One region of the Janthinobacterium sp. YR213 genome, then DNA from elsewhere that is predicted to be linked to it. Evidence: predicted binding sites of a transcription regulator. Region 1 holds the regulator's gene; each other region holds the start of a gene.
The links. The regulator sigma-54, encoded in region 1, starts transcription at its own class of promoters, with help from an activator protein. The targets are predictions, from matches to a motif close to TGGCANGNAANCTGCTTT.

Region 1 (9,716 bases):
CTTTGGCGAAACGGCCGTGCGCCGCAAGATGCGCCTGAAACTGATCGTGCATCTGGTGCGCCGCAACGCGCTGGAAGAGGAAGTCGAGCGCCTGCCTTTCCTGTTCCCCACGGAAGACGTGCTGGGCTTGCCCGTGCGCAAGGTCGTCATCCCCGTCGCCGCCGGCCGCAACATCGCCGTACTGCTGGAAGCGGCCGTGCGCAACACGATTTTGCAACTGCGCGGCATCGATACCTTGCAGGAGTTCATGGAGCGGCAACGACTCGCCATGAGTGGCGATTAATGTTGCCAAGGAGTTCGCCCTTGCAAGGGCGAACCGTTACGCAGGCACGCAGCTGTACTGCGTGAATTCCCTGCTGCACCAACGACTCGCCATGAGTGGCGATTAGCAAGTAGGTCGGATTAGCGCGGCAACGCCGTGCGTAATCCGATGACATTGTTGGCCCATGCCGCGGTGTCGGCTTACGCGCGACGCGCTAAGCCGACCTACGGTCGTGACGAGAGCGCCCTGCCAATCCCGGCAATATCACATTCCAAATTGCAATAATTTGTAAAGATAATTGCATTGGGAGCGCGGCGCCGATCTTTATTGTATGATCGGCGTATGCATATCGTCCTTATCACCGGAATATCCGGCTCCGGTAAATCCGTTGCGCTCAATGTGCTGGAAGATACCGGCTACTATTGTGTCGACAACCTGCCGCCGGCCTTGCTGCCCAGCCTGGTGCAAACCCTGCTCGACGAAGGTACACCGCAACTGGCCGTCGCCGTCGATGCGCGCAGCGCCGAGTCGCTGACCAGCCTGCCGCACAATGTGGCCCTGCTGCGCGACCAGGGGCATGACGTCAAGGTCATGTTCCTGACGGCCACCACGCATTCGCTGGTGGCGCGCTTCTCGGAAACGCGGCGCAGCCATCCGCTGTCGCACGAATTGCGTCCGAACCAGAATCCGGCCAGCCGCCGCACGCTGATCGAGTGCATCTCGGAAGAACGCGAACGCCTGTCAGCCATCGAACAGCTGGGCCATGTGATCGACACGTCGGAACTGAGCGCCAACAAGCTGCGCGCCTGGATCAAGGATATCGTCGCCTCCGAACGCGCGCCGCTGACCCTGTTCTTCGAATCGTTCGCCTTCAAGCTGGGCGTGCCCCTGGACGCCGATTTCGTCTTCGACGTACGGGCCTTGCCGAATCCCTATTACGACCTGGCGCTGCGCCCGCTCGACGGCCGCGATGCGCCCGTGATCGCCTTCCTCGACGCGCAGCCGAGCGCGCTGGAACTGCTGGCCGACATCCGCAGCTTCATCGAGAAATGGCTGCCGTCATTCAAGTCCGACAACCGCAGCTACCTGACGGTGGCCCTGGGCTGCACGGGCGGCCAGCACCGCTCCGTGTACATGGCGGAGCGGCTGGCGCAGTATTTCGGCCCGAATGAACGCGTCGTCCTGCGCCACCGCGAACGCAGCTAATTAGTCGAGGTGGCGCAGGGGATGCGCCGCCGCTGGCCAGACGGGGGCAAAGAAGCGCGCCACCATGGCCGCATCGACGTCGTCCAGGCTGGCAGGGTTCCAGCGCGGTGCATTGTCCTTGTCGACCACCAGCGCGCGCACGCCCTCGAGCACTTCGCCATGTTCGAAATTGTGGCGCACCACCGTGCGCTCCATGCGCAGGCAATCGGCCACGCCCAGGTGGGCGCCCCGCTGCAGCAATTCCAGGGTCACCGACATCATCAATGGCGAACGCAGGCGCATGGCCGCCAGCGCCTTGGCCGCGAACGCGCTGTCATCCTGCGCCAGCGAGGCCATGATGGCGGCCACGGAAGGGGCGCCGAAGTGGCGGTCCAGCGCCGCGCGCGCCGTGGCCAGGGGAGATACCCCCGCCTCGGCCTGGAAAGGCGCCGCCAGCGCCTTGATGGCCACCGGCAAGGCTTCGCCCCGCGTCGATTCGAACAGATCCAGCAGCGCCCCCATCTGCGCCTCAGGCAGGTAGACATCGGCCAGCCCCGTGTACAGGGCATCGGCCGCGTTGATCGTCAAGCCCGTCAAGCCCAGGTACAGGCCCAGCTGGCCGGCCAGGCGGGATAGAAAATAACTGCCGCCCACGTCGGGAAACAAGCCGATATTGACTTCCGGCATGGCCATGCGCGTGCGGCCCGTCACGATGCGCAAACGGTTGCCCGGCCCGGCTTGCGCCACGCCCATGCCGCCGCCCATCACCACGCCATCCATCACGGCGATATACGGTTTCGGGTAGAAATGAATTAAATGATTTAACGCATATTCTTCCGTAAAGAAATCTTCCAGCATGGCGCTGCCGCCTTGCGGCGTGGCCAGGCCCGCATCGTAAAAGAAACGGATGTCGCCGCCGGCGCACAGGGCTTTTTCACTGCTGGAGCGGATCACCACGGCATCCACCTGCGGATCGTCGCGCCAGGCCAGCAAGGCCGCGCTCAGGGCGCGTACCATCTCCAGCGACAGGGAATTCAAGGCTTTCGGACGGTCGAGCACGATATGGCCCGTGCGGTTGCGGATGGAAGTCTGGACGAAGTCGCTCATGGCAGGCAGGAAAGAAGTGAAAGTGCAAACATTTTAGCCCCTGCGCGGCGAACATTGCGCTCAAAAGGTCCAGGCGCAAAAAAGGGCGCAAGATGTGCGCCCTTAGTTGATCACAACTGCTGGAAGCGGGTGGCCTTAGACGGCGACGACGGCTTCTTCCTCGGAGTTGTCTGGCAGATGCTTGATCGCCTCTTTACCGTGCCCTTGCACTTTGGTTTTGTATTTCATCACTTGCCTATCGAGCTTGTCGATCAGGGTATCGATCGCGGCGTACAGGTCGTGCGCCAAGCTTTCCACATAGACAGTCTTGCCGCTCAAACGCAGGTTGACTTCAGCCTTTTGACGTTTTTCTTTCTCTTTGAGGTTATCCACGGTCAGAATCACGGCGATATCGATGACTTGATCGAAATGACGTTTCACGCGCTCCAGCTTCGTTTGTACGTATTCACGGATGGCTGGTGTCACTTCGAGATGATGTCCGCTGATGGTGAGATTCATACACACTCCTAAAGATGATCGGGTTCGTGCGGTCCATCCTATCCGGCCCGCAGAGGAACCGAAAAAAACTTACAAACACTTACGCAGGCTCACTGGCGGAATTTTCAACGCTTCCCGGTATTTGGCAACAGTACGTCGCGCAATCACCATGCCTTGTTCCCCCAGCATGTCCGCAATCTTACTGTCGGATAAAGGATTTTTAGGGTCTTCTGCTCCTGTCAGTTGCACGATCAATGCCCGTATCGCCGTCGATGACGCTTCGCCCCCCGCTTCGGTGGCGACGTGGCTACCAAAGAAATATTTCAACTCGAACATGCCGTGCGGGGTCAGCATGTACTTTTGAGTTGTTACCCGCGAGATAGTACTCTCGTGTAAACCCAGTGTATCAGCTATTTCACGGAGCACAAGGGGACGCATGGCAACGGCCCCATGCGAGAAAAAGTTCTTTTGTCTTTCTACTATCGCCTGCGCCACGCGCAGGATCGTGTCGAAGCGCTGGCGCATATTCTTGATCAGCCACTTGGCTTCCTGCAACTGTGCGCCCATGGCGCCTTCGCCCTTGCCTTGCTTGAGCAAGTTGGCGTACATGGCATTGACGCGCAGGCGCGGCATGACATCGTTGTTCAAGGTCACTTGCCAGCCATTGCGCGCGCGCTTGACGACGACGTCGGGCACCACGTAATCGGACACGTCCGAGGCGAACACGGCGCCCGGATGCGGATTGCACTGGCGAATCACCGTCTGCGCTTCGCGCAAGTCTTCATCGTCGCAATCGAGGGCTTTTTTCAGCTTGTTGAAATCGCGCTGGGCAAACCAGGCCAGGTGCTTTTCCACGATGACGAGGGCCATGCGGCGCGTCACCATGGCGATGTGCGGCAAGCGCTTGATTTGCAGCGCCAGGCATTCGGACGCGTTGCGCGCGCCCACGCCGGGCGGATCGAAACTTTGCAAGAGAGACAAGGCCGTGCGCATCTCGTCGGCGTCGATTTCCAGCTCTTCCGGCAGGCGCGCCAGGATGTCGTCGAGCGACTCTTCCAGGTAGCCATTGTCGTCGAGCGCGTCGATGATCAGCTCGACCAGCGCGCGGTCGCGCAATTCGAGTACCGTCACGCGCATCTGCTCCATCAGGTGTTCGCGCAGGGTGCAGTGATGGGCTTCGAGTTGCGGGCGCGAATCCTCGTCGTCGGGCGCCTTGCCGCGGCTCGCCTCGCTCCAGTCGCTGTCGCCGCCATCCGCGGCGGCAGGACCCTCGCCGGCATCGCCATCAAAGGTTTCCGCTTCGGCCGGCGCCGCGGGCGCTTCCTGGCCCGGCGGCTGGGGCGGCGCTTCGGCCGGCGCGGCCGTGGAACTCAAGGCGCCATCGGACAGCAGGCGCAGCGAACGGTCGAGCGGATCGTCGAGGCGTTCGAGCAAGGGATTGTCCGTCAGCAATTGCTCTAGTTCCTGATGCAATTCCAGGGTAGACAATTGCAACAGGCGTATCGATTGCTGCAACTGCGGCGTCAGTGCCAGGTGCTGCGAAGTGCGCAGCTGCAATGATTGTTTCATTGGCTTACATGCGGAAGTGTTCGCCCAGATAGACCCGGCGTACCGACTCGTTCGCGATGATGTCGTCGGGGCGTCCCGACGCCAGTACCGAGCCCTGGTTGATGATGTAGGCACGGTCGCAGATACCCAGCGTCTCGCGCACATTATGATCGGTGATCAGCACGCCGATATTGCGCTCCTTCAAGAAACGCACGATGCGCTGGATCTCGATCACGGCGATCGGATCGACGCCGGCGAACGGTTCGTCGAGCAGCACGAAACGGGGATCGGTGGCCAGCGCGCGGGCGATTTCCACGCGGCGGCGCTCACCGCCCGACAGGGACAGGGCCTGATTCTCGCGCAGCTTTTCAATCTGCAAGTCGGCCAGCAATTTATCCAGGCGCACCTCGATCTCGGCCTTCGTCAGCGGACGGCCTTCGACGGTCTGGATTTCCAGCACGGCGCGGATATTGTCTTCCACCGTCAGCTTGCGGAAGACGGACGCTTCCTGCGGCAGGTAGGACAGGCCCATCTGCGCGCGGCGGTGGATCGGCAGGCTGGAGATGTCCACGCCGCTGATATCGATGCTGCCGCCATCGGACGGCACCAGGCCGACGATCATGTAGAACGAGGTGGTCTTGCCGGCGCCGTTCGGGCCCAGCAAACCCACCACTTCACCGCATTCGACTTGCAGCGAGACATCATGCACGACTTGCCGCTTGCCATAGGTTTTTTGCAGCCCGCGAACGATCAGGGTGCTGCCGCAACGAGTATTGTCCATTATTTCTTTCCTGGCGCAGGCGTGGCCGGCGCTTTCTCCGCCGCCGGTGCCTTGGTTTTCGGCTGGATCACCATGCGCACGCTGCCGCCATCCGGGGTGCTGGTGCCGCTGTTGGAATTTTCCATCGCAAACACTTCCTTGCGGCTGTCATACGAGATGAAGGCGCCATTGGCCACGTCGGTCACTTTCGTGCCTTCCAGGCGCGTCAGCTTGGCCCTGGAAAACAGTTTCACCACTTCCGTCTTGTTGTCGTATTCCACGCGCTCCGCTTCGCCTTCCACCCACAGGTCGCCCGCGCCATCGCGCTTCTGGCGGAAGGTGGCGAGCTTGCCGGGATCGGCCCAGAAGGTAATGAACTGGTAGCCTTGCGGATCTTCCGTGATCACGGCGCGCCCCGCCTTCATGGTCAGGGTCCCCTTGACCAGCACGACGTCGCCCGTCAGGGTGCGCACCTGCTTGATGTCATCGACGTGGCCACTGCGTGCCGTGATGACGGCTTCCTTCTCGGAATCGGCCTTCTCGGCATGCGCCACGCCCATGATGGCCAGGGAAAATACGGTCAACAGCAAGATGTTCTTCATAGTATGGTTTCCTTGTTTCATTCTGTCATTTTGCCGCCGCGGCCGGGCGCGGTTTCGGCGGGAGGACCATGCGCAGCGCATTCTGCACTTCCACCACGCCGGTGGCGTTATTGGCTTTCATGCCGATGCCATTGAGACGCGAGGTGCCTGTCAGGATATCGACAGGCACGTCCGTTTCCATTCTTTCCTCATCCGGGAACACCGTCAGCGCTTCCGTCTTGACTGTCAGGTTCTGCGCCTTCGGACTGGCCACGCGGTCGATCACGACATTGCGGTGCAGTTGCAGCCGGGTATTGTCCTGGTCGATATGCGCCAGTTCCGCATTCATGTTCATCGGTGGCATGCCTGGCGTGAGCTTGCGCACGAAGGGCCGGTCGATATCGGACGAATCGTCCAGCGGATAATGCGTGAGCTTGGCGCCCGACACGATATAGCTGGGTTTTCCCGTCAAGTCCATGCGCACCAGGCTGAAATTGGTAATGAAATAGTCGGGCTCATCCAGATGCTTGCTGGCCGTGATGTCTTGGCTATTCTTGTTCATCACCTCGAGCAGCCAAAAGCTGCCCAGCGCGACAACAACCGCGCCCAGCACGGTAAAGATCATGCGCCAGCGATGGGCGCCTCCTGGCTTACGCATAGGGCTTCACTCTTTCAAATGTCACTGGCGAGGCGGCGCGCCTCACTCCAGGAACGGCGCCATGACGCGCGCATAATTGTCCTGGGCACGCAGCAGGAATTCGCAGATCTCGCGCACCGCGCCGCGGCCGCCGCCGGCCTGCGTCACATGGTGGGCCAGGCCCTGCACTTCCGGGCGCCCGCCCGGCACGCTGACGGCAAAGCCGACGCGTTTCAGGATGGGCGCATCGATGACGTCGTCGCCGATATAGCCGCATTGCTCTTCCGTCAAGCCCGTCAGCGCCAGCAGTTCGCGAAACGGCGTCAGCTTGTCGTGGCCGCCCTGGTGTACATGGGTAATGCCCAGGTCTTGCGCTCGGCGCGCCGTGATGGCAGAGCGGCGCGCGCTGATGATGGCCGTCTGCACGCCCGATTCCTGCAGCAGCTTGATGCCCAGGCCATCATACACATTAAACGTTTTCATCATCTCGCCGTCCGGGCCGAAATGCAGGCTGCCGTCGGTGAGCACGCCATCGACGTCAAAGATCATCAGTTTGACCTTGGCCGCGCGTGCCAGGTTGTCCGCGACGCTATCCATCAGATCACCTTCGCTTGCGTCAGATCATGGATATGCAGCGCGCCCACCAGTTTGCCGTCGGCATCGACGACCAGCATCTGGTTGATGCGGAACTGCTCCATCACGGCCACGGCGTCCACGGCCAGGCGTTCGGGCGCGATACTGCGCGGCTGCGCATGCATGACGTCGCGGATCGCCACTTGCGTGAAATCCTGCACGCGCTCGAACATGCGGCGCAAGTCGCCATCCGTAAACACGCCCACGGGGCGGTTGTCCGCGTCGACGACGGCCGTCATGCCCATGCCTTTCTTCGTCATTTCTTCCAGCGCCTGCAGCAAGGAAGCCTGCACGGGCACTTTCGGCACGCGTTCGCCGCTGCGCATGACGTCATGCACGTGCGTGAGCAGGCGACGGCCCAGGGCGCCGCCCGGGTGCGAGCGGGCGAAATCTTCTTCCTTGAAGCCGCGCAAGTCGAGCAAGGCCACGGCGAGCGCGTCGCCCAGGGCCAGGGTGACGGTGGTGCTGGCCGTCGGCGCCAGGTTCAGCGGACAGGCTTCTTTCTCAACAGAAATATCCAGGTGCACGTCGGCCAATTGCGCCAGACTCGAATTCGGCTTGCCCGTCATGGAAATCAGCACGCCACCCATGCGCTTGACGACGGGCATGATGGCCATCAGTTCCGACGATTCGCCGGAGTACGATATGGCAATAAAAGCATCTTCCGAGGTAACCATGCCCAGGTCGCCATGGGCCGCTTCGGCCGGATGCACGAACAGGGCCGGCGTGCCGGTGGAAGCGAGGGTGGCGGCAATCTTGCGCGCGATATGGCCGGATTTGCCGATGCCGGAGACGACGACTCTTCCTTTGCATTGCAGCAACATCGCCACGGCGCGGCCCACGCTGTCGTCCGTGGCCAGGCGCGCGTGCAGCGCAACGATGGCGTCGGACTCGATCTGCAAGGTGGTGCGGGCCAGCGCGACGGCGCGCTCGGTCGTCGCTTGCATGTCAATTCGATCAAAAGCTTTCAGCATTGTTTTTTCATGGGTTACACTCATGCCCAAAGTATAAACGAATTAGGAAAGCAAAAAACTTGCCAGTCACAACAAACAACGATTTCCATTGACCGTACCGGGCAACCCATGTTTTCCTCGCTTGAACTGACCCTGATGTTACTCGGCAGCGCCGTGCTGGGCGTGGTCGCTTTCAGAATGTTGCATTTGCCGCCCATGCTGGGCTACCTGGCCGTCGGCATCGTCATCGGCCCCCACGCGCTGGGCCTGGCGGCGGAAAACGAGGCCAGCCACACCCTGGCCGAGTTCGGCGTCGTCTTCCTGATGTTTTCCATCGGGCTCGAGTTTTCCCTGCCCAAGTTCCTCGCCATGCGGCGCATCGTCTTCGGCCTTGGCATGGCGCAGGTGGTCACCACCATCATCGCCACCGTCTTCTTCGGCTGGTTCGTCGGACATTACCTGTCCGCCTACATCCACCTGAGCTGGCAAGCCGCCTTCGCCCTGGGCGGCGCGCTGGCCATGTCGTCGACGGCCATCGTCTCGAAAATGCTCACGGAGCGGCTGGAACTCGAAAGCGAACACGGCCGCAAGATCATCGGCATTCTGCTGTTCCAGGACCTGGCCGTCGTGCCCCTGCTGATCCTGATTCCCGCCCTCACGCGCGATTCGGATAACCTGGCCGAAACCCTGGCCTGGGCCGGCGGCAAGGCCCTGGTGGTGCTGATCTTGCTGCTTTTCATCGGCCAGAAGCTGGTGCGCGGCTGGCTGACCATCGTCGCCAAGCGCCGCTCGCAAGAGTTGTTCATGCTCAACCTGCTCCTGATTACCCTGGGCGCGGCCTGGATCACGGAACGGGCAGGACTGTCGCTGGCCCTGGGAGCGTTTGTTGCTGGCATGCTCATTTCCGAGACGGAATTCAAGCATCAGGTGGAAGAGGATATCAAGCCCTTCCGCGACGTGCTGCTGGGCCTGTTCTTCATCACCGTCGGCATGCTGCTCAATATCCGTGTGGTGTTTGAGAACTGGTGGCTCGTCTTGCTGCTGCTGTGCGGCCCCGTGCTGCTGAAATTCGCCCTGATCGCAGGGCTGGCCCGGCTGTTCGGTTCCAGCAACGGCGTGGCCCTGCGCACGGGGCTGGGACTGGCGCAGGCGGGCGAGTTCGGCTTCGTGCTGCTGAACCTGGCTGGCGGCATCAAGCTGATGGACCCGTTCGTCGTGCAGGTGGTGCTGGCGTCGATGGTGCTGTCGATGCTGGTGGCGCCCTTCCTCATCGCCAAGTCCGACGCCATCGTCATGAAACTGGCGGCCAACGACTGGATGATGCAATCGTTGGCGCTGACCAAGATCGCCACGCGCACCATGGCGTCGCAGAAACACGTGCTGATCGCCGGCTTCGGGCGCAGCGGACAAAGCCTGGCCACCCTGCTGGCGGAAGAAAAGATCGAATACCACGCGCTGGACCTGGACCCGGAACGGGTGCAGGAAGCGCAGCTGGCCGGCGCCCACGTGTCGTATGGCGACGCGGGCCGGCGCGAAAGCCTGGTGGCGGCCGGCATCTACCGGGCCAGCGCCG
Region 2 (9,716 bases), on a different contig from region 1:
CCCACAGCGGCACCGCCCCCCCCCAGCCGGAGACGACGGCGACATATTGCGTGTCGCCATCCTGCCAGGTGACGGGCGGCGCCACGACGCCGGAGCCCGTCTGGAATTTCCACAGCTCCTTGCCCGTCTTCGCATCGACGGCTTTCAGGAAGCCTTCCGGCGTGCCGTAGAACACCAGGTTGCCGGCCGTACTCATCACGCCGCCCCACAGCGGCGCGTTGTTCTTGATTTCCCAGACGATCTTGCCCGTCTTCGGATCGATGGCGCGCATGGCGCCGATGTAGTCGTCAAACAGGGGCTTGATGGTGAAACCCGCGCCAAGGAAGGCGCCGCCCTTCTTGTAGCTGATCGGCTCGTTCCAGATATCCATGCCCCATTCGTTCGCCGGCACGTAGAACAGCTTGGTTTGCGGCGAGTACGCCATCGGCATCTGGTTTTTGGCGCCGAGGAAAGCGGGCGCGGCAAACACGGTCGTGCCCTTCTTGCCCTCTTCGCCCTTGGTCGGGTCGCCAGGGCGGCCGGCGGCGATATAGTTCGGCCGGCCCGTCTTCAGGTCGATGCTGCTGGCCCAGGTGATTTTCTTCACAAATGGAAAAGCGTTCTGCAGCTTGCCGTTGGCCGCATCGATGACATAGAAGAAGCCGTTGCGGTCGGCCTTGCCGCCGTAGCGCTTGCCATCCATGTCGAAAGTGACGAATTCGTTGGCGCCGTCGAAGTCCCAGGCATCGTTCGGCGTGTTTTGATACGCCCACTTGATCTGCCCCGTTTTCACATCCAGCGCCACGGTGGATGATGAGTACAGATTGTCGCCGGGACGCAAGTGGCTGTTCCACGGCGCCGGGTTGCCGGTGCCAAAATATGCGAGCTTGGTTTGCGGATCGTAGGTGCCGCCCATCCACGTCGAGGCGCCGCCCGTTTTCCACAGGTCGCCCGGCCACGTCTTGTTCGCCGTGCCGGACACGCCGTTGTCGATGGCCTTGCCATCCTTGTCATAGCGGTGGCCCATATGGCCTTCCACGGTCGGACGGCTCCACACGAGATCGCCCGTCATCGGATTGCGCGCTTCCACCCGGCCCACGATGCCAAATTCCCCGCCCGACACGCCTGTCAGCAGCAAGCCTTCGGCGATCAGCGGCGCGGCCGTCATCGAGTAGCCGGCCGCGTAGTCATCCACTTTCTCCTTCCAGACGATCTTGCCCGTATTCTGGTCCAGCGCCACCAGGTAGGCATCGAGCGTGCCGAAGATCACCAGGTTGCCGTACAGGGCGGCACCGCGGTTGACCACGTCGCAGCATGGCATGATGCCGTCTGGCAAGCGATGCTCATACTTCCACAGCTTGGCGCCCGTTTTCAAATCGACGGCAAAGATGCGCGAATACGATGCCGTGACGAACATCTTGCCGTTGTGAATCAACGGCTGCGATTCCTGGCCCCGCTGCTTTTCGCCGCCAAACGAGAACGACCAGGCTGGCACCAGCTTGGCCACGGTCTTGTCATTGATCTGCGTCAACGGCGAATAGCGCTGGCCCTGTGTACCCATGCCAAACGACAGGACGCTGGCCGGATTCTTCGCCGTGCTGTCGAGCATGGCATTGGTGACATTGCCCACGTCGGCCGCCTGGGCCAGCGATGCCAAACCCAAACCGATGAGTATCCCCATGATTTTTTTCTGCACAATCATCTCCCTCTGTTTTATTAGTATGTGTGTATCAAGTCTTGCGGTGCTCATGCGGCTGGGCATACAACAGCGCGCACTCTTCATCGGTGAACAGGCGCGAGCGCGTCAAAAAGCGCTTGCCCGTGCCGTTGTCGAGTGAAAACATGCCGCCATTGCCATCGACCACATCGATAATCAACTGGGTATGCTCCCAGTACTCGAATTGCTCGAGTCCCATGTAGAACGGTGTGCCATTCAAATTGCCGAGATAGATATCGGTGTCGCTGACATCGAACTCGCCCAGCGCGTAGCACATGGGCGCACTGCCGTCGCAGCATCCACCCGACTGGAAAAACATCAGCGGGCCGTGACGTTGGCGCAACTTGTCCATCATTTCCAGCGCCGCATCGGTGGCAACCACCCGGGCAATTGCTGCACTCATGGCATCCCTTTCTGCGCGCCGCGCCTGGACTACAGGTGCGGCGCCTGTTGCCGGTTTAGAAGAAGCCCAGCGCTTTCGGGCTATAGCTCACCAGCAAGTTCTTCGTTTGCTGGTAGTGGTCGAGCATCATCTTGTGGTTTTCGCGGCCGATACCCGATTGCTTGTAGCCGCCGAACGCGGCATGGGCCGGATACAGGTGGTAGCAATTGGTCCACACGCGGCCCGCCTGAATGGCGCGGCCCATGCGGAAGGCGCGCGAACCGTCACGCGTCCACAGGCCGGCGCCCAGGCCATACAAGGTATCGTTGGCAATCGCCAGCGCGTCGGCCTCATCCTTGAAAGTGGTCACGGACACGACGGGGCCGAAGATTTCTTCCTGGAAGATGCGCATCTTGTTATTGCCCTTGAACACGGTCGGACGCACGTAGTAGCCGCCTTCCAGGTCGCCCGCCTGCGTGTTGCGCTCGCCGCCGGCCAGCACTTCCGCGCCTTCCTGGCGGCCGATGTCGAGGTAGGACAAGATTTTTTCCAGCTGTTCCTGCGACGCCTGCGCGCCGATCATGGTGGACGAGTCGAGCGGGTTGCCCTGCTTGATGGCGGCCACGCGCTTCAAGGCCCGTTCGATGAATTTCTCGTAGATCGATTCCTGGATCAGCACGCGCGATGGGCAGGTGCACACTTCGCCCTGGTTCAGCGCGAACATGGCAAAACCCTCCAGGCACTTGTCGAAATAGTCATCGTCGGCATCCATCACGTCTTCAAAGAAGATGTTCGGCGACTTGCCGCCCAGCTCCAGGGTGACGGGAATCAGGTTTTGCGCGGCATAGCCCATGATCAGACGGCCCGTGCCCGTTTCGCCCGTAAAGGCGATCTTGGCGATGCGCTTACTCGAGGCCAGCGGTTTACCCGCTTCCAGGCCGAAACCGTTGATGATGTTCAGCACGCCCGGCGGCAGCAAGTCGCCGATCAGCTCGATCAACACCATGATGGATGCCGGAGTCTGCTCGGCCGGTTTCAAGACGACGCAATTGCCGGCGGCCAGGGCTGGCGCCAGTTTCCACACGGCCATCAGAATCGGGAAATTCCACGGAATGATCTGCCCCACGACGCCCAGCGGCTCATGGTAGTGGTAGGCATAGGTTTCCGCATCGATTTGCGCGACGGAACCTTCCTGCGCGCGGATGCAACCGGCGAAGTAACGGAAATGGTCGATGGCCAGTGGAATGTCGGCATTCATCGTTTCGCGGATCGGCTTACCGTTGTCGATGGTTTCCGCCGTGGCGATCAGGCTCAGGTTCTGTTCGATGCGGTCGGCGATGCGGTTCAAAATATTGGCGCGCTCGGCCGGCGAAGTCTTGCCCCATGCTTCCTTGGCGGCGTGCGCGGCGTCCAGCGCCAGCTCGACGTCTTCCGTCGTGGAACGGGCGATTTCGCAAAACGGCAAGCCTGTGATCGGCGTGATGTTAGGAAAGTACTCACCTTTTACTGGTGCAACGAATTTGCCGCCGATGTAATTGTCATAGCGTTGTTTGAAGGGATTGGCTACGCCCAGTTTGCTGATGTCTGCGAGATTCATGTCGTCCTCTATCGGGTTAATTAGAATGGAATTACTTAATTAAAATCAAACGTCCTGGTACAGATGGGGTGAGTACACAGAGTCTTCCGCAAATGCCGTGCCAGCTCGCCATCCCACTACAAACTTAGCCGGTTTTATCCCTGTTACAAGGGCGCGGCATCAAACCCGGCACGTTTTTCAGCGCAGGCCACCTGCTTGGGTGGGGACGTGGGCCTGTTTGCATTTTGAACAAGGTGAAGACGTCCTGTTCCAATCCGGGCCAGCCCTGCGGCATCTCCCCTGCGCCGCTGCACAATGGAACAGGTGTACCAGACTGGAACACCTGCGCCTGTGCCACCAAGGAATCAACGAATCACCACGCCCCAAGGCAATTCGCCCACGGCAATATCGGCCACCTTGCGCGCGCTGGCCGTGTCGATGACGGATACACTGTTCGAACGGCCATTGGCCACGTACAGCTTGGCGCCGTCGGGCGTGATGGCCATGTTCCACGGGCGCTTGCCGACGTCAATCGTGGCCGTCACTTGATTGCTGGCCGTGTCGATCGCCATCACCGTGCCGTCCGTGCCATTCGAGACATACACTTGCTTGCCGTTGGGATGGACCACGATGCCATTCGCATTCTTGCCCGCTGGAATGGTGGCAATCGCCTTGCGCGCGGCCATGTCGATCACGTAGACGGCATTGACCAGTTCGCACGCCACATAGGCGCGGCCCGAGTCCGGGCTGAAACCGATGCCGCGCGGACGCAGTCCCACGGCGATGGAAGCGACTTGGCGGCGTTGCGCCACATCAATGACATCGACTTGCTCGGCCTCTTCCGCGCTGACCAGCAGCCAGCGTCCATCCGGGCTGAAGACGGCATGTTCCGGATTGCGTCCCTGCACCTTGATATCGGCGAGCAAGGTAGCTGTCTGGCCATCGAGCAAGGCCACGCTATTGTTTTCCTCGACGGCCACTGCCACGTAATGACCGTCCCGGGAAGCGCTGACGCCTTCGGGCGACTTGCCCAGCGCCACCGTGCGCACGGGCGTGCCGGCAGCGTTATCGATCAGCAACAAGGCACTGCTGGCGGCATCCGTGACAAACAATTGCCGTCCGGTGGGGTCGGCGGCGATGCCGCGCGGCCGCTTGCCTGCCGCGATCTGGCGCACGACCTGGTCGGTCGCCGTGTCGATCACGCTCAAGGTGCCCGATTTTTCATTGGGGACATAGGCAAAGGGAGCGGCCTGGAGGGCGGTGCTGGCGAGCGCCGGCAATAGCCAGCAAACCTGGCGCAAGCACGAGAAGAAGTTGGGCATAATCACCTTTTCAATGGCAAAACACAGGAAAAGCGCGCGGCATCGGCGCCTCTGACAATTAACGTATGCAAACGCCGTGCCACTGACACGCGTATAATTTCAGCCCACCAATGGAGACATGGCAGGCATATTGCTTGATACACCTACGCAGACCTGTACCGCGCACGCGATCAAGCAGGCTTTTATTCACATTGGAGAATCCGCATGCAGCATCGTTTCCGCCTGAACACCATCGCCAGCCTGTTTGTCGCCGGCAGCGCCACCTTCGCCCCCCACGTCTTTGCCGCCGAAGCAGTTGACCCGGCCAACGGGCAACTCATGGATACGGTGGTCATCAGCGGCAGCCGCATCGCCCACCCCAGCCAGGAAGTGCCGGCCTCGATCGACGTGGTCGACAGCGCGCGCATCCAGGATGGCCAAATCCGCGTCAACGCGTCGGAAGCGCTGGCCGCCGTGCCGGGCCTGGTCGTGCAAAACCGCCAGAACTATGCGCAAGACTTGCAGATCTCGTCGCGCGGCTTCGGCGCACGCTCGGCCTTCGGCGTGCGCGGTGTCAAGCTGATCAGCGATGGCATTCCCGCCAGCATGCCCGACGGCCAGGGCCAGGCCGCCACTTTCAACCTCGATACGGCCGAGCGCATCGAAGTATTGCGTGGGCCATTTTCTGCCATCTACGGCAACCATTCGGGCGGCGTGATCCAGCTGTTTTCCAGGGATGGACAAAATCCCCCGTCCGTCGAACTGAATGTGACGGGCGGCAGCTACGGCACCAGCAAGGTCGATCTCTCGGCGCAAGGCCAGGCAGGCGGCATCGGCTACGTGCTCGACGGTTCGCGCTTCCGCACGGACGGCTTCCGCGACCATAGCGCCGCCACGCGCGAACAGGCGTTCGGCAAGATCACCGTCAAGCCGACGAAGGACAGCAAGCTGACCATCGTCGCCAACAGCCTGCATCAAGGCAATACGCAAGATCCGCTGGGCGCTACCTGGGCCACGTTTGCCGCCGACCCGCGCGCCGGTGAGGTCGACGCGACGGATACGCAAAACCCGAAACGCACCCTGGCCGAACGCTACAACACCCGCAAGAGCATCGACCACCAGCAGATCGGCGCCACTTATGAACAGTCGTTCGGCGATGACCGCCTGCACGTTATGGTGTATGGCGGCAACCGCGACGTGATCCAGTACCAGGCGTTTAATAAAGCATTCCAAAATACCAAAGTGGACGGTCTACTTAAGCATTCGGGCGGCGTGGTCGACTTCCAGCGCCAGTTCTATGGCATCGACACCAACTGGCTGCACGTGAACCAGCTGGCCGGCGGCAAGCTGAGCACCACCATCGGCATCGATTACGGCCGCTCCAGCGATGACCGTACCGGCTATGAGAACTATATCGGCGAAGTGTACGGATTGAAGGGCAAGCTGCGCCGCGATGAACAGAATGTCGTGTCCAGCCTCGATCCGTATATCCAGGCGGAATGGCAAGGCGGCCCATGGCTGCTCAGCGCAGGTGTGCGCTACAGCAAGATGAAAGTGGCGGTCGACGACCATTTCCTCAGCAACGGCAACGATAGCGGCAGCCTGGAGTTCAGCCACACGACACCCGTGCTGGGCCTGCTGTATAAATTGACGCCGAACGTCAACGTGTATGCCAGCGCCGCGCGCGGCTTCGAGGCGCCTACCTTGAATGAACTGTTTTACTCGGGCACGGGCGGCGGCTTCAATTTCAACTTGAAACCAGCGACCAGCACCAACCTGGAAGCAGGCGTCAAGGCGAGGATCAATAACAATACGCACGTGAACGCGGCCGTGTTCCAGATCAAGACCAGCGACGAACTGGTGGTCGACAAGTCCAGCGGCGGACGCACCAGCTACCGCAATGGGGGCAAGACCTTGCGCCAGGGTATGGAAGTGTCGCTGGACTCGAACCTGCCATATGGCTTCACGACAAAAGTGGCACTGACCAGCCTGCACGCCGTGTATGACCAGGCGTTTGGCAGCGTGCGCGAAGGCAGCCGCTTGCCGGGCGTGCCCAGCGCCAACTTGTTTGCGGAACTGGCCTGGAAAGATACGCTCGACCGTTTTGGCGCGGCGCTGGAAAGCGTGGCCAGCAACCAGGTCTACGCGGAAGACAGCAATAGCGAAAAGCCGGCGCCCGGCTATACGGTGTTCAATGCGCGCGTCAACGCCAAACAAAACGTGGGCAATTGGCGCTTCAAGGAATTTGCCCGCCTGAACAATCTTTTCGACAAGACCTACGTGGGCTCCGTCATCGTCGGCGACAGCAACAAGCGCTACTATGAAGCGGCGCCGGGACGCAATTGGTTGCTGGGTGTTAGCGCCCAATATAGTTTCTAAAACTAAAAAGCCCGCGCCTCTTCCGATGCGCGGGCTTTTAAACTAGTACAAGCTACTTCAGGGCCGTGCTTCCTTCACGCCATATTTTTCAAAGATGGCTTTCAATTCACCGCTGGCCGCCATCTCGTTCATGGCCGCCTGCAGCAACTTTGCCACGTCGAGCTGCTGGCGGCTGACGGCCAGGCCCACGGCCCAGCCGGCACGCGGCAAGCGGGCGAACGCCACTTCGCTCATGGGGAAAGCGGGATCGCTTTTCAGCACCGATTCGATCTCCGAACGGTTGGCCAGCACGGCATCGAGTTGCCCTGCCTGCAATTGCTGCAACGCTTCGGCCGCCGTGTCGAAGATGCGCACGTCGTCGCGGTACTTGCCATTGTCTTCACCCAGCATCAGCATGGCCGCGATCGATACTTTTTCCACGCCGATGCGCTTGCCGGCCAGCGAAGCGACGCCATCGAATTGCGGCACGGCTTGCGCGCTGCGCGCCAGGCGCACAGTTTCCACGTAGTACGGCGCGAAGATCTCGACCTTGTCGTTATCCGCCATCAACTTCTTGTCGACCGGCACATGCAGCATCACATCGGCGGGACCATAACCAAGGTAATGCCCCTTCCACACCATATTGCGCAAATCATCGTTCAAGTTCTCGCCGGCGGGAAATGGCAGCAAGCTCAGTTTCAAACCCAGCTTTTTCGCCAGCGCTTCGGCGATGTCGATATCGATGCCCGCGCCCTTGTCGGAAAACGGCGCGAACTCGTTATACACAGCCACTTTCAGGCTGCCCGACTGCTGCACTTTTTGCCAGTCGGCGCGCGCCGGCGCGGCTGCGCACAGCGCCAGGCAGGCGAGCGAGATCATCGCGCGCGCGCCCCGGAATTGAAATGAACGCATGGGACTCCTTTGTGATCAGTTCGATTTAATTCGATTCGCGGCGAGTTTCCAGATAGGTCTTGATGGCCCACATGGCTTCCTGGTTGAACACGCCTTCGAACGGCGGCATGTACACAGCGCCATTACGCACTTTACCGTGGCGTATGGTGGCCAGGTAGTAATTATCCGTCTCCTTGTAGCAAGCCTGTTTCTTTGTCTCATTCTTGATACCGAAGCAATCGCGGTCCAGCTGGCGCAAATCCGGCGCAATGCCGCCCGAGATGGCTTCGATGCCGTGGCAGCGGGCGCAATTCTGGTTGTAGGCCGAGGTGCCCACCGTCAAGGCCAGCTTGTTGCCCCGATACGGATTTTGTTCGAGCCACTTGTCGCCCACCTTGGGCAAGCCCGTGGTATCGACGCCTTGCGGCGTGACATTGCCGTGCGCATAGGCATGCGGCAAGGTCAGCAGGGAAGTGAGGGCAACGGCGCCGGCGGCGGCTACGCCGAGCAGGGTACGAATGGAATAGGTCATGCTGGTCTCCTTGGTTTTTTAGTCAATACCAAAGAAGAGCAAATGCCATGCCATGCGTCTATGCCCCACATCCGGCCGCCCATGTATCAATTTGGAACAGCTGCAACAGCCAGTTGTGTCAGCGCGCGCGTCAGGCGGCGGCCACCGTGCAGATGCTGCTCCGCTCCTGCTGCTCGAAAGTGATACGCACGGGTAAAAACCGGGTAATCACCTCCGCATTCGTCAGCGCATGCTGCGAGACCTTGTTGCAACTGAAGCTACCGCCGCCGGCCAGCGCCATGGGCAGCAAGAGCTGATCGGCCATGTGTTCGCCGACGGCCGCGTCCGTCTTGAGATAGGCGCGCACCTCGTTCAACAGGCGCTTGGCCACCGATTCGGCCAGCAAGGACTTTTCGCCGAAAGAAGTAAACACTTCCGTAATATACTCATGCTCGAGCGTCAGCAACAGGACATTGCCCGGTCCCTGCTCCGCCGGCAAGCCGACGAGGCGCAACTGCTTGCCGCTCCAGCCCATGCCCCCGGCGACACGCTCGAGCTCCCGCTGCGCCACCTGCACATGCACGCCCGCCACCACGCTTTCCGCATACCCCGCCTTCCGTTCACCGCGCTGCAGCAATGCGATGGGGCGCAAGCGCTGGCACGGTTGCACGGTGGCCGTCACCTCGCCGCCGCCCGCGGGATGAAAGCCATAGCGTTGCAGCGTAATATCCACCTCGGCCCCCATCTGTTCCAGGACACGGCCATACACGCGCTGCAGGAAATGCACGGGCGGTGCCATGGCATTGTGCGTGCCGCCAGTGATGCGCACGGTGGATGGCCCATCCGCATGCAGCAGGGCCGGCAACAGGGTTTGCAATACCAGAGTGCAACTGCCCGCGCTGCCGATGGCAAAGCGGTAGTCGCCGCCGCGCAGGGGACCAGGCACAAATTCCAGGCTCGACGCGCGCAGCGCCACCGGCGTCGTGCGCGCCCCGCAAATG
Region 3 (9,716 bases), 260 kb from region 1:
CGTCGATGGCCCGATCCTGTCGATCCGGCGCTTTGCCGTGCAGCCGCTGACGATTGCCAACCTGCTCGACTACAAAAGCCTGACGCCGCCCATGGTGCAGGTGCTGCAGGCGCTGGGGCAGGCCAAGGTCAACATCCTGATTTCGGGCGGCACGGGCAGCGGCAAGACGACCCTGCTCAACGTGCTATCCGGCTTCATACCCGGCAGCGAGCGCATCGTCACCATCGAGGATGCGGCCGAACTGGCGCTGCGCCAGCCGCACGTGGTGCGCCTGGAAACGCGCCCGCCGAATATCGAGGGCAAGGGAGAAGTGAGCCAGCGCGCGCTGGTGCGCAATGCGCTGCGCATGCGGCCCGACCGCATCATCCTAGGCGAGGTGCGCGGCGCCGAGGCGCTCGACATGCTGCAGGCGATGAACACGGGCCATGAGGGGTCGCTGGCGACGATCCACTCGAACACGGCGCGCGACGCGCTGGCGCGGCTGGAAAACATGGTCGGCATGGCCAGCGTGAACCTGACGCCGCGCGCCACGCGCCAGCAGATCTGTTCGGCCGTGACGGTGGTGATGCAGGTGTCGCGCCTGACGGATGGCGCGCGCAAGCTGGTCAGCCTGCAGGAAGTGACGGGCATGGAGGGCGACATCATCGCCATGCATGAAATCTTCCGCTTCGAGCAGACGGGCGTCGATGCGGCAGGCAAGGTGCTGGGCCACTTTTGCGCCACGGGCGTGCGGCCCCGTTTCACGGAACGCTTGCGCATGTTTGGCGCGCCCGTGCCCGATACGGTGTTTGATCCCGACCGCATCTACGAATAAAGGAAGCATCATGGACCTGGTGTTCTACGGCTTTGCCGTGCTGCTGTTCGCCGCCTGCATCCTGATGGTGGAAGGCGCCTGGCTGTGGTGGTCGGGCACGCACGGCAGCGCGGCGCGGCGCATCAACCGGCGCTTGCGGCTGATGGCGGCGCGCGGCGAGGCGGGCGGCGAGCGGGTCTCGATCCTCAAGCAGCGCCGCTATGCGCGCTCGCCCGGCCTGGAGCGTTTGCTGCGGCGCCTGCCGCAGGCGGCACGGCTCGACCATCTGCTGCTGCAATCGGGCTTGTCCTGGTCGGTGGCGCAGTTCCTGGGCGGCGCGGGCGGCTTGCTGCTGCTGGCGCTGCTGTGGCTGGCCATCTGGCCCATGCCGCTGCCGGGTGCCTTGCTGCTGCTGGGCGTGGCAGGCGGCGGGCCGTGCATGGTCGTGCTGCGCGCGCGCGCCGCGCGGCTGAAAAAGATCGAGGCGCAATTGCCGGAAGCGGCCGATTTCCTGGCCCGCGCGCTGCGCGCCGGACACTCGTTTTCGAATGTGCTGCAGATGGTGGGCGATGAACTCAATGAGCCGATCAGCGGCGAATTCAAGATGGCGCACGAAGAGATCAATTACGGCGTGCCGATGAACGAGGCGCTGCAAAACCTGGCCGCGCGCATCCCGCTGACGGACTTGCGCTACCTCGTCATCGCCGTGCTGGTGCAGCGCGAATCGGGCGGTAACCTGGCCGAAGTGCTGGTCAGCATCGCGCGCATCATCCGTGCCCGCTTGAAACTGCTGGGACAGGTGCGCGTGCTGTCGGCCGAGGGGCGCATGTCGGCCTGGGTGCTGGGCTTGATGCCGGTGGTGATGATCGGCGTCATGGCGCTCGTCAATCCGCAATACATCAGCCTGCTGTGGACCGATCCCAGCGGCATCAAACTGCTGTGGTACGCGGCCGGCATGGTGGCGCTGGGCGTGGTCTGGATGCGCAACGTCATTCGCATCCGCATTTAACGTGGAGGAAATGTCATGACTGGCCCGCAACTACTGTTCCTGTTGATTGTCTTCGCCGTGGTGGTGGCGCTGGCCCTGCTGGCATGGCTGATCTTCTTTCCCGGTGCCTTGCGCCAGCGCCTGTTCGGTTCCATGGCACCGGCCGCCAGCGAGGCGGTGGCGGAAAACGGCTGGGTGGAGCGCGTGGCGCGCGTGGCGCAGCCGTTCAGCAAGCTGTCGCTGCCGGAAGAGGGCTGGGAGCGCTCGCCGCTGCGCACGCGCTTCATGAACGCAGGCTGGCGCCAGGCCAGCGCGCCGGCCCTGTACTTCGCCGCGAAAAGCGTGCTGGCTCTGCTGTTTCCCACCGTGCTGGGCCTGTATGCGGCCAGCGCCATGGCGGCGCAGCTGCGCAGCGTGCTATTGCTGCTGCTGTGCGTCAGCGCCACCATCGGCTATTACCTGCCGAACCTGGTGCTGGCCAGCACGGCCAAGCGGCGCCAGCGCGACATCTTTGAAAACATCCCCGACGCGCTCGACTTGCTGACCGTCTGCGTGGAAGCGGGCCTGAGCCTGGAGCGCGCGCTGGTGAAGGTGTCGGGCGAAATCCATATCAAGAGTGTGGTGCTGGCACAGGAGTTGCAGCTGGTGCTGATGGAAATGCGCGCCGGCTTTTCCAAGGAAAAGGCGCTGCGCAACCTGGCCCTGCGCAGCGGCGTGGAAGACGTCGATACCTTGGTCGCCATGCTGATCCAGTCGGAACGCTTCGGCACCAGCATGGGTGATTCGCTGCGCGTGCATTCGGAAAACCTGCGCGGCAAGCGCAGCCTGCTGGCCGAGGAGGCGGCAGCGAAGATTGCCCTGAAACTGCTGTTCCCGCTGATCTTTTGCGTTTTTCCCACCCTCATGCTGGTGCTCATGGGGCCGGCCGTGATCGAAGTGTATCGCGTGCTCGTGCCGGCCATGGCCAGCCGCTGAAAGGAGCTACCATGCGCTTGACGATTACCCGCCTGGCCGCCGCCTGTGCCTGTCTGGGCCTGGGCGCGTGCGCCAGCCACACGGCGCACGCGCCGCTGCTGCCGGCGCCGCCCGCTGCAGCTGCCGATGCGGCCTATGTCGCGGGACGCCAGTATTTTGATGCGGGCGACCTGCCTGCCGCGCAAGCGGCCTACGAGCAAGCCTTGCGCGCCGCGCCGCGCCATGTGAATGCGCGCAACGGCCTGGCCGTGCTGCACGCGCAGCGGGGCGAGCACGACGCTGCGATTGTCCATTGGCTGGCCTTGACGCAGGAGGCGGGCACGCCGCAGCCGCAACAGGCGTATCTGTTCAGCAATCTCGGTCATGCTTATTATCTGAGTGGACGCGATGCGCAAGCGTTGACTGCGCTGGAGCAGGCGTGTCTGCTCGACCCGCTCAATGCGCTGGCCTGGCAGCATCTGGCGCAAGTGCTCGAACGCCTGGGGCAACACGCGCGCGCGGCCGTCATGCGGCGCCAGGCGGCCAGCTTGCAGGAGCACGATTTGCGGCGCGACATGGCCGTCTTGCGCAGCGAGGCGCCGCCGCAAGGTGTACCCGTGGCCGCACCGGTGCCGGATGTGCCCGCCATGGCGCGCATCGAGATCACGCAAGGCGAAGGCATGGCCCGCTTGCAGCGTGTGCCGGCAGCCGTGCGCAGCATGCCCGTTGCCGTTGCCGTACCCCGTCCGCGCCTGGAAATTGTGAATGGCAATGGCGTGCCCGGCCTGGCCGCCGCACTGGCGCGCAGCCTGGCCGGCAGTCCCGTGCAGGTGGTGCGCCTGGCCAATGAAACCAGCTTCCAGGTGGCGCGCACGCGCGTCGAATACCGGCCCGCGCAGGAGCAGGCGGCGCGCCAGCTGGCCCGCCAGTTGGGGATGCAGGTACAAACCCAGGTGCAGACCCAGGCCGCCGATTGTCCTGCCAGCGAGCTGCGCCTGGTACTCGGGCGCGACCTGAGCGATCCGGCCATGCTGCACCGCTATTATCTGCAGCAGTTGCAGCTGGCGCGCCAGGCGCTGGCGCGGCTCGGTTAACACGCCTCTGTTGATGCAAAATAAAACGGCGCCCAGGAGACGCCGTTTTATTTCATGCCGCTGATGATTGTGGCTGGCGGCGCCGCGTAAAAGCCAGGGCCGCCAATCCCATGCCCAGCAGGAACAGGGTGCCTGGTTCCGGCACGGCCAGGGGATCGATGACGACGATGTCCGTGCGCGTGGACTTGGAAAAGTTCAAGGTATAGCTGCCGGCCGGCAGGGCGAAATTCGAGGTCAGGGAAAACATCGCAAAGCCATTCGTGAAGGCGCGCCCGGTGGCCGGGTCGTTGGTGCCTGCCGTCATGTTCAGGCTGAACGGATCCAGGCTGCCGACCGTATGGTTGCCGTTGACGTCGCTGCCATTGTTGGCATCGCCATCGGGCGCGAACTGGAAGATCACGCCATCGGCATTCGCGTTCGACAGGCAGCCGACGGGGCTGGCGCTGTTGCAGGAGATATTGAAGATATCCATGATCGACACGTTCGACTTGTCGCCCATGGTCGTCACGCTGGTGCGCAGGTCGCGCCGTCCCATGAAGCTGAAGGTGATGAAGCCGGCGCTCGACAGGGTCAGGTTGACGGAGCCGGTGAGCGTGTCGCCGGCCGTGGACGTGGCGGCACCGACCGTGTTGCGCTGGGCTTCCGCCACGGCGCGCACCGTGGCGCCGCCATTGAGCATGTTGCCGAAGGCATGTGCATCGCCGCGGGCGAACTCCAGGGTGGAACTGGGGCTGGGGGCGTAATTGTTTTGCGGCAAGCCGCTGCAGCCTCCGCCCGAGCACACTTGCAGCACGTCGGCGTTGGCGGCCGGCCCCGTATTGACGGCACGCGGATTGACAGCCACGCCGCCTTCGAAAAACGCGCTGTCGCTGGCATTGCGATTGGCGCCGGCCAGCGACAGCGCGCCGGCGCTGGTGGTGATGCGGAAATTGTTCAACTCATTGACGGCCAGGCCGTACGCGCCGGCCTGTGCCTGGCCGCTGGCCAGCAGGCTTGCCGCCGCCAGTGCGCCCAGCCAGCCCAGGGTCTTGCTTCGTGTGTGATCGACGTTCATCGCAGCCTCTTATCGTGGTCAGTCTCGAAAAATCCGGGGGACAAAGAATCCAGGATGACTTGCCTGGATTCATCTCGTAGACAGGGATAAGCAGCTTGCGTGCCACACAAAAAAATCACGTGAAATCAATTGCTTGCGCAAAGCGGGCTGAGCTGGCGGGAGCAAAGTGTAAGAAAGGCCGACGCCGCTTGGCGGGCGGTGCCAGCCAGCCTCAGGTGCCCCGGTGATAGCCGAGGTGGCCACCGGAATTGCGTGCGCAGCCGCATCCGATGCGCGCCACTTCCTCGCCCTCCGTCAATTTCCAGTTGGTAATCGTCGTATGCTGCCAGTCGATGTCGCTTTTCTTGACAGGTTTTACCGTCAGGGTGCGTGCTTCCGCATCCGTGTACTCCATCAGCTCCTCATCGTCGGCGATGTCGAAATGGCGGTGGATCAGGGAAATGCCGAAGCGGTCGAGCGCGCCATAGCGTTGCAGCACATCGCGCAGTTCGCGAAAGCAGGCGAGATCCTCGGGCAGCAGCGGATCGACGGCGGAAATATCGGCAACGGGCTGCCATTGCATGGCGTGGATGTTCAGGCTGTGCATGATAGGCTCCTGTGCCCCATGATGATAGGCCCAGGCTGGCAGAGGGGCGCTGGCACGCCTGGCGAAATACCCATCGTGGACGCAAAGCCGCTGCGGCGCTTGCGCCGGATCAAAGGTGCGGCACATCGCCTCTCGTCCGATCATTGCCCGGTAAAATAGGCCATGGCAAACAAAACCCCCACCTTCCCCGGCGCGCGCACGGGCCGCGGCCAGGTCCTGGCCGTGCTGCTGTCGAACCGCGACCAGTCCGGCGCCGAGCCGCTGCAAGGCCGCGTCTCGCTGGCCGCCATCGTCAAGGCGCTCAAACGCAAATACCACTGGCCGATCGAGACGCACAGCTTTCCCGCCAACACGCAGGATGGCCGGGCCAGCTGGGCGACCGTCTACAGCTTGCCGGACAATGTCATCGAGACCGCGCTGGAGGCCGGCGGCCGGGAGTGGCTGGAAAGCCGGGGGGCGGTCGCGCGGCGGTGAATGCGCCGCCTGCCTTACTCGATTCGTTTACTCGAGCCGGAAGCCGACCTTGAGCGTGACCTGGAAGTGCGCCACCTTGCCGTCGACGATATGTCCCCGCGACTCGGTCACTTCATACCAGTCCATGTGCTTGACCGTCAGCGCCGCCTTGGCAATGGCATCGCGTATCGCCTGATCGCTGCTCTCGGTCGACGTGCCGACCAGTTCGATTAGCTTGTAAGTGTGTGCGGACATGATATTTCCCCAGGTAGGCAAGCCAGACATCGGGAGCCTGCTTTGCGCAAGCACGTGCTCATCTTGCGCCTAAACGTGCTGATAGTCATTGCGCGGTGCAGCAACGCGTCACGGGAGTGGTTCGCAGGGGGGAGAAAAGAAAAAAGGGCTACCAGCCGAAGCGGGTAACCCTTTGATTTACTGCTGAATTCTGGTGCCGACTGCCGGTTTCGAACTGGCCACCTGATGATTGCAAATTCCCTGGTGCTGTTAACAATGGCTAACTTTACCCAACAAAATCAACTACTTATCCATTTTTACCTAACAGTGTTGCCTTGCTGATCTAACAGTATTGTTGACGGTTGGTTGACATGTTTTAGGTGCTTAGTCAGTCAATGTCTTGCATCGAGTAGCACGTAAGTGTCGTGAAAAGCTGAACAACTTAACTACTCGGAGGCGGTATATCGTTTGTAGAGGGAACATTGGGAGTGTTTTGTTTCTCATCGGCCTTCTCAAGAATACTATTATCGATCAACAAGAAAAGTAATGCGATTATTTCAAGTACTAACGCGAGGCCGTACCAGAACGATATCCAAGATGCAACCTGTATCCAAAGGACATTAGGATAGGCTTGGCAAAATATGCCAACTGCAACGACTACAACCATAAATGAAAGTGGAAAGGCAATGTCAGAGTTGAGAATCAGCACTGAACCGTGTTTACGCCTCCCATCCCGTCGAGCTTCCTCTAGCTTGCGATGCATCTGTCGAATAAACGAAGTATCAAGCGCAAAAAGCAGAGCGTAGATACCGATACCAAGCCCAAGCAAACATGGAAAGACTGCGATAATAATTGGACCAGGAGATGCACCAAATCCACTTAACTTTTCAACTATCGGTTTGCATGAGAAAACATGTTCCCATATTGAAATTGAGAAATCTGGCAACGTGATCATTGTAAGAGTCGCCGCTGCAATGAGATTCCAAAAATATGCTTTAAACCAAAGTTTGATAGGTGCAAGTTCGCTACCCGCTCTACGGTCACCACCATAGGCATAGCAATTGGCAAGCCAAGCCATGGTCCCAAGGATTGGAACGCGCCTTAGCCTTTCTAATGTTGTCATCGTCATTAATTGCTAACTATTTAGAAGCTTCAGGGGACGGGGCATCGTCCTCCTCCAAATCGCTCGCCGCTATGTCAACGCCCTCTAGGCGACTTGCAACCCGTGCGAAAAAATCACTCTCGTTCGTATCATTGCTGCTACGGTGGACTATGAAAGTTTGAGGCTGTTCGCGAGAGTCATAATTCTGTAAGCGTTCGCGCTGTTCTCCAGGTTCACCCTCTTGCACGAAATAGGATACGGTTGACCAACCGTGACCGGGAACCGAGCGAAGTATGCGCTTAACAAAGTCAGGAAGGCGCAGCATGCGTCCACTTCCCGCCGAAACGTCAAGTATCAGCTTCTGCATCTTTGTTTCCCGCATTTCACCAAGCACATCGAGAGCATCATCTCCATTCGGACCGTTTAGATGAATCGCTACTGTTTTGAATGAAACGGCAGTCTTGAGAACATTTTCGAGACCATTGGGTTTTGAAATTAAATTTACTGTTAAGTCATATTTCGGAAAGTGCTCTTCGGCAATAGGGGAAAGAAGCTGAAGAAGTGCAGAAATGAAATTCTCCGAACGTACGTCCAAAGAACTATCTATTGCGAGAAAGTGACGTTTTGCATCGAAAACGAATGGTACGTCTCTTCTGGTTACAACCCCTCCCTTACCTCGAGTCGCCTTGAAGAGCATTTTTCCAGTTGCTAAGTCGGTAACTTTTTCAGTGTTGCGATATCTGACAAAATGGCCAGTTACATATCCAGCGGGGAAATTGAAATCGAAAGGACCAACATAAATGTTACCACTTACATGATAGTGATATTCCAGATGTGTTTTGGCTGACAAGTGCTTCGAATTTAGATCTCGGAGTTCAGCGAATAGCTTCTTGTACCCCTTGACACCAACCTCGGTCGCGTCATCTGTAGGAAGAAGTTGGATATTGTAGATCTTGAATTTCGCCATTTTTCGATATTGTATTGAAATTGATTGTCGAATTACTACCTTCGGACAGCATACAGTAAATGTAGCATTTGAGAAACATTATTTTACGAGCTAGCAAGTTTTAGAGATGCTCTGGTTGCTTGAGAGATTAAGAGTAGCGTGTGTGAAAACACGTTAAGAGCACGGCATCGTCGTTTCCAACGACGAGCTTAGCTATTCACTGTACAAACCATGGAGCTTCGTCAACTCGTTATCTCGCTACCGTATGGGCGAATCGAAGGCTGATGCGATTCTTGCAAAAACTCATTAAAATCGATCTCTCCATCAATGAAGCGCCTTGTTTTCTCTAGGCAAACCATACTAGGGTTCATGCCTTCAAGACCCAAGGAAGTACGTGCGAACTCCGCAGCCCGCCTCCGACGTTCGCGCTCATCGTATGAAATATTAGCCATTTCAAGAAAATTCCTATTCGCAGATCGTATGCATTCGTGTCGAATTCGATGTCAATATATCAGGTATCGCGGACTTTAATACGCTGTCCTTGCGGACTTCGTGTTTTCACACACGCGATTGTAAGGTTTTCCGATGCAACACAAATTTTCTTGGTAATACCAACAAAATCCTTCGTGTACGCGCTTTCCGTATTGTGCTTGATCAGTAAATATCCTAGTCCTCGAACCGTATAACCCAGCCGTTCTCAAGCCAATTTAATTGAAGACCCAGGTGTCTTGAACCCGCGAAACCAGTTGCCGTCTCGTTTAGTTGTTAGTTCTTGCGGATAGCACTAAAACCAGTTCTGTTTGAGTGCTGTTATTAGATGTGACCGACCACGATGAAGGAAGGAATGGAAGCCTCGAGAAGGAGTCCGAAGACTTGGCTGTCGTTCAGGCCGCCGAGCAATAGTACCTCGCCATCGGAGGCCGTAATCGTGGTTTTCACCTGGCGTTTTATAAGCGTAGGTGAATCGCTGACACCAGTCGATGTTGCCTTGAAGCTGCTGATCTGGCCGTCAATGGCGATCTTGACCTTGCCACTGCCCAGCACCTTAGCGACGACATCTACGATTACGCCCGAAGGACGGTAAACGACGTTCTGTACCGGGTTGCCAGCATTGTCTTTGCTTGTGCTTGATACCGTCGGCGTCTCGTCACCAAAAGTGATATTCATTGGCTCATAGTCGTCTCCAGACACGCGGCTAATTGAGCGGACGACTGATGAGAGAGGTCGTTTCGCTGAGCTGGAAAAACTGACACTGATTTCTGCAAATAGCTGGAAGAGTTTTTGGCATGGGCGACAGCGGCCGACCTGCGACATGATTGCGGCCGTGTGTACGCGCTGGCCAAAATTCGCTTTCTGGCTTTCGACTGGAATTACTGATGCGAAGCATGGCCATGTAGATAGCGATGGCGCGGCTAGCTTTCCTGAGAGAAGGCGGGCACGTCGAAAAGCTGCGGAAGGGTATTGGGAGAGGGCCACGATAATGCTGGCTTGGCAGCATCGTGTGATGGAAAG

Region 2: BLT98_RS28390 (beta-propeller fold lactonase family protein) is a predicted target of sigma-54. The motif match lies at 5,041-5,058, and genes of this name have one in related genera.
Region 3: BLT98_RS16050 (EDSAP-1 family PEP-CTERM protein) is a predicted target of sigma-54. The motif match lies at 4,971-4,988, and genes of this name have one in related genera.

The regions. Positions count from the first base shown of each region.
Region 1 covers NZ_FNDA01000003.1:198,319-208,034, forward strand. The annotation lists gene hprK (HPr(Ser) kinase/phosphatase) at 1-283, shown strand, start outside; gene rapZ (RNase adapter RapZ) at 605-1,468, shown strand; gene BLT98_RS14850 (enoyl-CoA hydratase/isomerase family protein) at 1,469-2,554, opposite strand; gene raiA (ribosome hibernation-promoting factor, HPF/YfiA family) at 2,690-3,052, opposite strand; gene BLT98_RS14860 (RNA polymerase factor sigma-54) at 3,122-4,600, opposite strand; gene lptB (LPS export ABC transporter ATP-binding protein) at 4,605-5,360, opposite strand; gene lptA (lipopolysaccharide transport periplasmic protein LptA) at 5,360-5,941, opposite strand; gene lptC (LPS export ABC transporter periplasmic protein LptC) at 5,967-6,578, opposite strand; gene BLT98_RS14880 (KdsC family phosphatase) at 6,621-7,154, opposite strand; gene BLT98_RS14885 (KpsF/GutQ family sugar-phosphate isomerase) at 7,154-8,164, opposite strand; gene BLT98_RS14890 (monovalent cation:proton antiporter family protein) at 8,273-9,716, shown strand, end outside.
Region 2 covers NZ_FNDA01000011.1:5,258-14,973, reverse strand. The annotation lists gene BLT98_RS28405 (PQQ-dependent methanol/ethanol family dehydrogenase) at 1-1,660, opposite strand, end outside; gene BLT98_RS28400 (DUF779 domain-containing protein) at 1,710-2,099, opposite strand; gene adh (aldehyde dehydrogenase) at 2,155-3,675, opposite strand; gene BLT98_RS28390 (beta-propeller fold lactonase family protein) at 4,020-4,976, opposite strand; gene BLT98_RS28385 (TonB-dependent receptor family protein) at 5,181-7,334, shown strand; gene BLT98_RS28380 (substrate-binding periplasmic protein) at 7,392-8,225, opposite strand; gene pedF (cytochrome c-550 PedF) at 8,251-8,736, opposite strand; gene rtcA (RNA 3'-terminal phosphate cyclase) at 8,867-9,716, opposite strand, start outside.
Region 3 covers NZ_FNDA01000003.1:454,719-464,434, reverse strand. The annotation lists gene BLT98_RS16070 (TadA family conjugal transfer-associated ATPase) at 1-814, shown strand, start outside; gene BLT98_RS16065 (type II secretion system F family protein) at 825-1,802, shown strand; gene BLT98_RS16060 (type II secretion system F family protein) at 1,818-2,756, shown strand; gene BLT98_RS16055 (LytR C-terminal domain-containing protein) at 2,768-3,829, shown strand; gene BLT98_RS16050 (EDSAP-1 family PEP-CTERM protein) at 3,882-4,883, opposite strand; gene BLT98_RS16045 (hypothetical protein) at 5,095-5,469, opposite strand; gene BLT98_RS16040 (hypothetical protein) at 5,632-5,943, shown strand; gene BLT98_RS16035 (dodecin) at 5,971-6,177, opposite strand; gene BLT98_RS28815 (hypothetical protein) at 6,599-7,279, opposite strand; gene BLT98_RS16030 (DUF4747 family protein) at 7,296-8,225, opposite strand; gene BLT98_RS16020 (hypothetical protein) at 9,018-9,518, opposite strand; gene BLT98_RS16015 (hypothetical protein) at 9,517-9,716, shown strand, end outside.